2 regions of the Paenibacillus enshidis genome follow, and region 1 is predicted to be linked to the other one. Evidence: a T-box and tRNA genes for the amino acid it is inferred to sense, from the RefSeq annotation. Region 1 holds a T-box; the other holds one or more tRNA genes.

Evidence for each region. The T-box of region 1 lies ahead of ACE41H_RS10890 (valine--tRNA ligase). A T-box ahead of a tRNA ligase gene usually reads a tRNA of that ligase, here a tRNA-Val.
Region 2: it encodes a tRNA-Val, which carries the amino acid that the T-box ahead of ACE41H_RS10890 (valine--tRNA ligase) is inferred to sense. The anticodon was not compared.

Annotation. Positions count from the first base shown of each region.
Region 1 is NZ_JBHHMI010000007.1:191,063-195,277, reverse strand. Features, by position in the region: gene ACE41H_RS10895 (bifunctional folylpolyglutamate synthase/dihydrofolate synthase) at 1-60, opposite strand, end outside; gene ACE41H_RS10890 (valine--tRNA ligase) at 62-2,728, opposite strand; T-box leader at 2,796-3,055, opposite strand; gene ACE41H_RS10885 (LysM peptidoglycan-binding domain-containing protein) at 3,231-4,215, opposite strand, start outside.
Region 2 is NZ_JBHHMI010000003.1:280,156-284,370, reverse strand. Features, by position in the region: gene ACE41H_RS05740 (copper amine oxidase) at 1-173, opposite strand, end outside; gene ACE41H_RS05735 (MBL fold metallo-hydrolase) at 376-1,131, shown strand; gene ACE41H_RS05730 (GNAT family N-acetyltransferase) at 1,269-1,712, opposite strand; tRNA gene ACE41H_RS05725 (tRNA-Val) at 1,975-2,047, shown strand; gene ACE41H_RS05720 (hypothetical protein) at 2,595-2,807, opposite strand; gene ACE41H_RS05715 (amidohydrolase family protein) at 3,236-4,215, opposite strand, start outside.

The sequences.
Region 1 (4,215 bases):
CGCAGCAGCGGTCCCGCGCACATCCGACATCTTCTTCACCTTCATGTCGATGGATTTCATATTACCCCTTAAGCTCTCGAATGCGGGCAATCACTTTATCGCGTTTTTCCGTGTAGTCGGCCTGCTTCGCGCGTTCCTCTTCTAATACCTTGGCAGGGGCCTTCGCCACAAATCCTTCGTTGGCCAATTTCTTCTCCACCCGCTGCACTTCGCTGTCCAAATGCTGCAGTTCCTTCTCAAGTCTGGCGATCTCCTGGTCAATATCCAGCAGCCCTGCCAGCGGCAGATACAGCTCAGCGCCTGTAACAACAGCCGTCATCGCCTTGTCCGGCACTGCGGTATCCATCCCGACTTCAAACTCGGAAGTGTTGCAGAAGCGGCGCACATAATCGCTGTTGCGGGTCAGGATATCAAGATACGTCTGGTCGCCCGCTTTGATCAGCAGTTCTACCTTTTTGCTCATTGGCACGTTCACTTCCGCACGGATGTTGCGTACGGCCCGGATGACGTCCATCAGCAGGTTCATTTCCGCTACTGCCCCGCTGTTTTCAAATGCAGGGTCATAGACCGGCCATGAGGCAAGCGTGATCGTCTCTCCTTCATGCGGCAGATGCTGCCAGATTTCCTCCGAAATGAAAGGCATGAACGGATGAATCATGCGCAGCGTGCGGTCCAGCACATAGGAAAGCACAGACTGTGTCTTCTTTTTGGCCGCAGCATCTTCACCATAGAGAGACAGCTTGGCAAATTCAATGTACCAGTCGCAAAGATCGTCCCAGATGAAGTTATACAGCAATCGACCTGTTTCGCCAAATTCATAAGCATCTATTAGACGCGTGATATCACGCGAAGTTTCGTTCAGACGATGAAGAATCCAGCGGTCCGCCGTGCTGAGCTCGCCTGTAATATCAATATCGGAAGCGGTAAATCCATCCAGATTCATCAGCGCAAAACGGGAAGCATTCCAAATTTTGTTAGCGAAATTCCGTGCTTGTTCGACACGTTCCTCGCGGAAACGAAGATCCTGTCCCGGTGTGCTGCCTGTAGCTACCATGTAACGCATAGCGTCGGCGCCGTAGTTGTCGATCACTTCAAGCGGGTCTACCCCGTTGCCAAGCGATTTGGACATTTTACGTCCATCGGAGGCACGGATCAGACCGTGAATGAGGACATCCTTGAAAGGGATCTCGCCTGTGAATTCAAGGGCCGTGAATATCATACGGGATACCCAGAAGCCGATGATATCATAGCCTGTTACCAGCACATTGGTAGGATAGTAGCGCTGCAGATCTTCCGTCTGCTCAGGCCAGCCCAGCGTGGAAAAAGGCCACAAGGCGGAGCTGAACCAGGTGTCGAGCACATCCTCATCCTGCTTGAGGTTTCTGCCTGCATATTCAGGCAGAGTCGTTGGGTCCTCAGCCGATACAATCACTTCACCGGTATCCGCATCATACCATGCCGGAATGCGGTGTCCCCACCATAGCTGGCGTGAAATACACCAGTCCCGTACATTTTCAATCCAGTGCATGTAGATTTTTTCAAAACGGTCCGGAACGAAATTAACGCCCTCTCCGCTCTTTTGCGCTTCAATAGCCGTTTCAGCCAGCGGCTGCATTTTAACGAACCATTGTGTGGACAGATAAGGCTCGACAACTGCATTGGTCCGTTCGCTGTGTCCTACCTGGTGCACATGGTCTTCAATGCGGATCAGCACGCCCAGCTCCTTCAGATCCGCTACGATCTGCTTGCGGCAGTCGCTGCGGTCAAGGCCCTGGTACTTCCCGGCTTCGGCGTTCATTTTGCCATCCTCGTCCATGACGATAATCTGCGGCAGATTATGGCGTTGTCCCATTTCAAAATCGTTCGGATCATGCGCAGGAGTAATTTTAACGGCACCGCTGCCGAATTCTTTATCTACGTAGTCGTCGGCAATCACAGGAATCTCCCGTCCCGTGAGTGGCAGAACGAGCATTTTGCCAATCATGTCCTTATACCGCTCATCTTCAGGATGAACAGCAACCGCCGTATCCCCAAGCATCGTTTCTGGACGGGTTGTCGCCACAGTGATATGACCGCTTCCGTCTTTCAGTGGGTACTGCAAATGGTACAGATGGCCGTTGACTTCTTTGTGTTCTACTTCGATATCGGAAAGAGCGGTGCGGGCAACCGGGTCCCAGTTGATAATACGCTTGCCCCGGTAAATCAGACCTTTTTCATAAAGTTTAACAAAAACAGTCCGCACCGCTTTGGACAACCCTTCGTCCAGAGTGAACCGCTCACGGGAGTAGTCCAGTGAAAAACCCATCTTCTCCCATTGATTGTGAATGTTGTCGAGATAGTGCTCCTTCCATTCCCATACTTTCTTCAGGAATTTCTCCCTGCCGAGATCATAGCGGGTGAGCCCTTCTTCACGCAGCTTTTGCTCCACCTTGGTCTGGGTAGCAATCCCGGCGTGGTCGGCGCCCGGAAGCCACAAGGCGTCATAGCCCTGCATCCGCTTCACACGGATAATGATATCCTGCAGCGTAAAATCCAGCGCATGTCCCATATGCAGCATTCCGGTTACGTTCGGAGGAGGAATAACAATCGTAAAAGGCTCCGCTTCGGGAACACGGCCTGCGCGGAAATACCCTTCCTCGATCCAGGTTCTATACCATTTCTGTTCCGCCGCCTTCGGATCATACGTCGTCGGCATTTCCAAGGTTGTTTTGTTCGTTTGTTCTGACATGCTCCCTTACCTCCATCATTGGTTTTGGCATTGGTCGTTTTTTGGGCATAAAAAAAGCCCGTCATCCTCAAAGGACGAAAGGCTGTTCTTTCGCGGTACCACCTTTGTTTCACACTCATATCCCGCCCTAAAACGGCATAGACTGCGACACTCATGCGGATAACGGCCGCTCACCGGCCTTGTTCTACTAATGGCCCCCGCAATGGGCATGTTCAAACAGGCGACTCCCGGGCGACTTCAGCCAGCTGGTTCCTGCGGAATCTCCCAGCGCTGCAATTCCGCTCTCTGAAGGTCATACTGCCTACTCTTCCCGTTCAATGTCTTTTATATAAGCTCTTGTTTCCCTAAACTGATATACCACATAATAACTTGCCTGCCCCTCTTAGTCAACCGTCGAGGCGCACAATTTCAGACATATATTCTTTAGCATAACCCTGACTTCCCCTTTGCATACCAACAACCCGCCGCTGTCATGCGGCAGGCTGTCCGGGTCTTCAAGCTATTATGGAATATACAGTACCTGGCCTTCTTCTACGTTCTGTTCGCTTAGCCGGTTATGCATCTGCAGCTCCCGTGCGCTCAGCTCGTACCGTTCCGCAATCGATTCCAGCGTCTCCTCACGCTGAACAATGCACAGCCTGACCTTGCGGAACCGGGTTTCCTCCTGAAATCCATGCTGAAAAAGGGCTTTCCATTTCCCGTTATCCACCCCCGGTTCGCCGTCTTCTTCAGGGGCAGTCAGATCAGCGCTTTCATCATACACAAGTTCGGCTTCCTTGGCAGGACGTGAAGTGATCAGCGAAGAATAAGGTGCAGCTTCGGCCGCTACGACACCGGTTACCTTTTTGCTTCCAAAAGCAACCTTCGGCTCTTTTTTCTCCTCTGCCGGTGTGTCTGACGACGTCGTAACAGAAGGCTCCGCAAAAGAAATCTGCTCTTCCGGCCGTCCAGCCGTGATCGGGATATCTTGCTTGAACACTTCAATAGCTTCATGCTCAGAGGCAGACTCCGGCTCACGGGCCACTGCCTTCACCGGCTCTTCCCGCTCGGGCTGCAGCTCCCAGACTACGGGTTTACCGTTGGTAACATCCGCAATCTCCTGATCCTCATTGCGAATCACATCTGCGAGTGTATGATCCTCGGCTTCCTGCGGCTGCGCTGCTTCCGGTTGGGAATTCCAGAATGTCTGTACCGACTCTTCATTAAGTGTCTGCTCCTGCTCCTGCTCTTGCTGCTGCTCAAACTGCTGTTCATACTGCTGCTGCTCAGACTGTTGTTGCTGTTTATTCTGTTGCTGCTGCTTGTTTTGCTGTTGTTTCTTATACTGCTGTTGTTGCTCATACTGCTGCCCCTGCCCAAACTCCTCCGCAGAACGCTCCACAAGCTCCTGCTGCTCCGGCACTGGAGTATGAGCCGTCGTGTATCCGTCATCCTCCCAGCCCGGCGGCGCTTCCTCCGTCTGTGTGCCGTCAACTCCGTACAACGTC
Region 2 (4,215 bases), on a different contig from region 1:
AAATCCCGGATCGGCACATAAGTCGTGCCGTCGATCACATATCCGCCCTCTCTGACTTCCTGTCCGTTTATAATTAATTTGACTGGCTCCTGACTACTAGCTTCGGCGGACAAGACAGATCCTCCCAATGTAGAAAAGGCCATAACCAAAACCAAAACTTTTGTCCACTTCATGTCCCTCATGTCCCTCCATCCATCTTCTGTTGTAAATTTATACTTTGCAAAACTCTACAAGTTGCGCTGCTCCGCTCACAAAATTGCCACTTTTGTCATGGATGGTTTTGCCTGTACCTGTAACCATGTTAATATAACAGGTAGTCCCGAATACCCGGATTGCCAGGGAAATCGATTAACAGAATGAGAAGGAGGCGCCCGAATGACATTAAAGCTGCAGATGCTTGGTACAGGCAGCGCCTTTGCCAAGAAGTATTACAACAACAATGCGCTGCTGGATAGCGGCGAAGCAAAGCTATTGATCGACTGCGGAATCACCGCCCCGCTCGCTCTCCATCAGATGGGGTTGCCGATTACAGAGCTGGATGCCATTCTTATCACTCATATTCATGCCGATCATGTAGGCGGGCTTGAAGAAATGGGCTTTCGCATGAACCTTATCCACGGACGCAAGCCGGTGCTGTATTTGGCGGAGGCACTCGTCGAACCACTCTGGGAAAATACCCTGAAAGGCGGGATGCTGCAAAAAGGTATGTTTGAACGGATGGAGGACATCTTCGAAATCAGACCGCTCGTGCCGGGACAGGCTATCGACCTTGTGCCCGGAATCCAGGCAGAGCTGATCTCTACCAAGCATATTCCCGGCAAGGACAGCTACTCCCTGTACATCAATGAGCGGTTGTTCTACAGCGCGGATATGACCTTCGATCCGGGGATGCTGACGAAGCTGGTGCAGGAACGTGGCTGCAGGGCGATTCTGCATGAGGTGCAGCTGCTCGGCGAAGGAGTAGTACATACCACCCTCGACGAGCTGCTCAGCCTGCCGCCAGAGCTGCAGCGGATGATTCATCTTATGCATTACAGCGATGAAATAGAGACGTTCCAGGGCCGTACGGGCGAGATGGGCATTCTGGAGCAGCAGCGCGTTTATGATGTGGAGAAAGAGCTGGAAGTGTAGTCAGGGTGATTGTGTAATTGGGATTGTAGTGTAATTTGCTGGTAGTGTGATGGTCGGGAGATGGTGATGGGAAAGCCGCAGAAACGGGCATTTTCTGCGGCTTTCGTATGATCTGGTTAGAGAGAAATTTCTTTCAATTACAGCTTTTTACGCATCCGCACATGCGGGATTCCCGCATCATCGAAAGGCTCGTCGGAGATCGTTTCATAGCCAAGCTTCTTGTAGAACACCTCCGCCTGACACTGGGCATCCAGCAGCGAATAATGAAGCCCCAGCTCCCGCGCTCTCTCCTCCATGGCAAGCAGCAGCACCCGTCCGTATCCTTTCGAGCGATAGTTCTTCAGAACAGCAATGCGCTGCATTTTGGCCGTCTCGTCGTCATAAATGGTTACCCTTCCCGTCGCAACCATCTTACCCTCGTCCTGAATCAAAAAATGGTGCGCTGTTCCGGCGAGGCGATCGTGCAGATCAATCTCCACTTCCTCAGGCACGTTCTGTTCCTCAACGAACACCTTGGTACGAATAGCCAGCGCCAGTTGGAGCTGCTCTTCGGTCGTTACAGTTACAATCTCAGCCGCCATGATTTGTCCTCCTACTGTCTATGTATGTATGGCATTAAACCACGTAAGCTGAATTATAATACAAAATCGGCTGGGAAGGTAATGGTGTGTCTTCAGATATGAAGACACACCGACCGGTTAACAGATTAAAGAAACGCATGCCAGGGTGACAGAAATGCTTCGTATCTATTAAAATTGTTTGAAAAAATGAAAATTATTCAGATAGACTGTTGACACATGGGAAGCCTTCGAGTAATATAAACCTTACCGTGATAAATAACTTGATCTGTTAGCTCAGCTGGGAGAGCACCATCTTGACAGGGTGGGGGTCAGTGGTTCGAGCCCACTACAGATCATAGCCGGGAACCCTTGTGTAGCAGGGGTTTTTTCTTTTTATCTTGGATACAATATACCTATATAGATTGGCTCTGGGACAAAACTTCAAATCGAACACATCAACAGACTAAAATAGACTTATTTCTTTACATATTGATTTTGCGTTTTGGCAAACATATAATAGAAACAAACGTTCGTATGCAAGTTACTCCAACGCCCGTTCAACCCATAACAGTAGAAGAACTGAACTAATCAATCTGTATATACTGCTTCCGATGGTCCCGAACGGTAAAGAGAAGATCACAGGAAAGCACCTGCGTAGGGGATATCACCACGATTTTCAGATGTCGTGGAATTTGCTGCAGCTGATTCCAAGGAGGTAATGCGCAAATACTTGGGCTCGCAGGCCGTATATGTATACATAAAATAGGACTGTCCGAAAAGACAACCCTAAAATGGAATGTATCAATAAGAACGCAACAATTGAGATTTCTAATATCTACTTAGTTATACCATCAAAAAAGCACGTCTATGTCCTCATGGATCGTTGGTTAATATTTGAGTTATTTACAATAAGGTTTCGACCAGTTCTAGTTTTAATTTTAGTTCATCTGGTGTTAGGATACCCTTATGTGAAAGAACCTTAAGAATAGTATGGACCTTATCTTTATTTTGAATCCAATCATCGCTATCTATAATCAAGTCGTCTGTCTCAACTTGAAATTTTAAATCTTCGTATTTTTTTCTCATTTCAGTGAGCAAGTTAAGATTTTCATTCATTAATCTTCTTAATTCATCGAATGTAAAGGACCAACAGGAATCCCGTTACCATCATATTCCGAATCCATAACCAACGATTCAAGAATTTTTCTCCGTCTATCTGCTTTACTTGTTCCACCAGACAAGTTATATCTTTTCAAGAAATTCCTTAATGGTTTACCCTCAATAATTTCAAGGATATCTTTATACTTTTCGTTCACAAACACTTATAACACCCCATAGAGAATATTCATTCAGAAATCCAATATATAGCTAAGAATCATTATCTAGCTAAATCTACAGTTTGTCACTATTTTCTTTGAGACAAGCAGATCGAAAGGTAACAATATAATTGCCGGATCGCATACCTTGTGATAATCTCCGATGCTGATCCAAGTGGTAGACTCACCTGATTTTGATACCATCCATTGCTACTCAACCATTCACTATTATTGCTTATCCATCGCATATGCGTGCGCCGCATACAGCCCCGACTGCCAGCCTCCGCAGGTGTATACCCAGCGGCTCATGCTTGTGCCCGACAGCAGTTGCGTTACATCCGCCGCATCTGTGACCACAAAGTCACAGGCGTTGCCTTCCTGAATCCCGTAACCTTCACTGCCCACAATGCCGGCAGGTATGTCCGTGATCATCCGCAGAAGCTGCCGCAAATCCTCCACGCCCCCCATGTGGGCGGCATACGATGTAATCTGCGCGATCTGCGTCAAGTCTGCACGGCCGAACGGGTGAAAAGGGTCCTGAATGTTGTCGGAGGCGGCCGCCAGCGGAATGTCGGCAGCGAGCAGCTCGCGGATTCGTGTTGTCCCCCTGCGGACCAGCCCACGGTCCTCCCTTCCCTGCAAATACAGGTTCACGGCAGGCAGCGTTACCGCATTCAAGCATGCTTCTTTCATCTTCGTGATCACAACCTGCGCATCCTTCTCGTCCATCGCGGACAACGAACAGAGGTGACCTGCCGTCACCCGACCCTGATACCCGTAGCGAATCGTGTGCTCTGCGATGTTCAGCACGGTCCTTTTTCCCGGATCATCGCTTTCATCGGCATGCAGGTCCACCGGTACGCCGTATTGCTCTGCCAGCCGGAAAATGCGGCTGATCTCACCTTCGGGATCTGCCGCCAGATGGGGAGCGCCGCCAAGTACATCGATGCCCATGCGCAGCGCTTCAGCGACAGCTTCATCGACAACTCTTTGATCACCCCGGAACGGAACCATCAGCGAATATTGGATTTTCATGCGGCCGCTCAGCTTTTCCCGTACCTCCAAAGCCGCCGCAATCGTCCGAAAGGCCACCTCCTTGCCAAAATGGACCGGGAAGTCAAGGTGGCTTCTTATCGTCGTTGTTCCGTAGCTCAAGGCTAGCCTGGCGGCCGCCAGCATGCGGACTGCCAACTGCTCCTTGCTGAAAT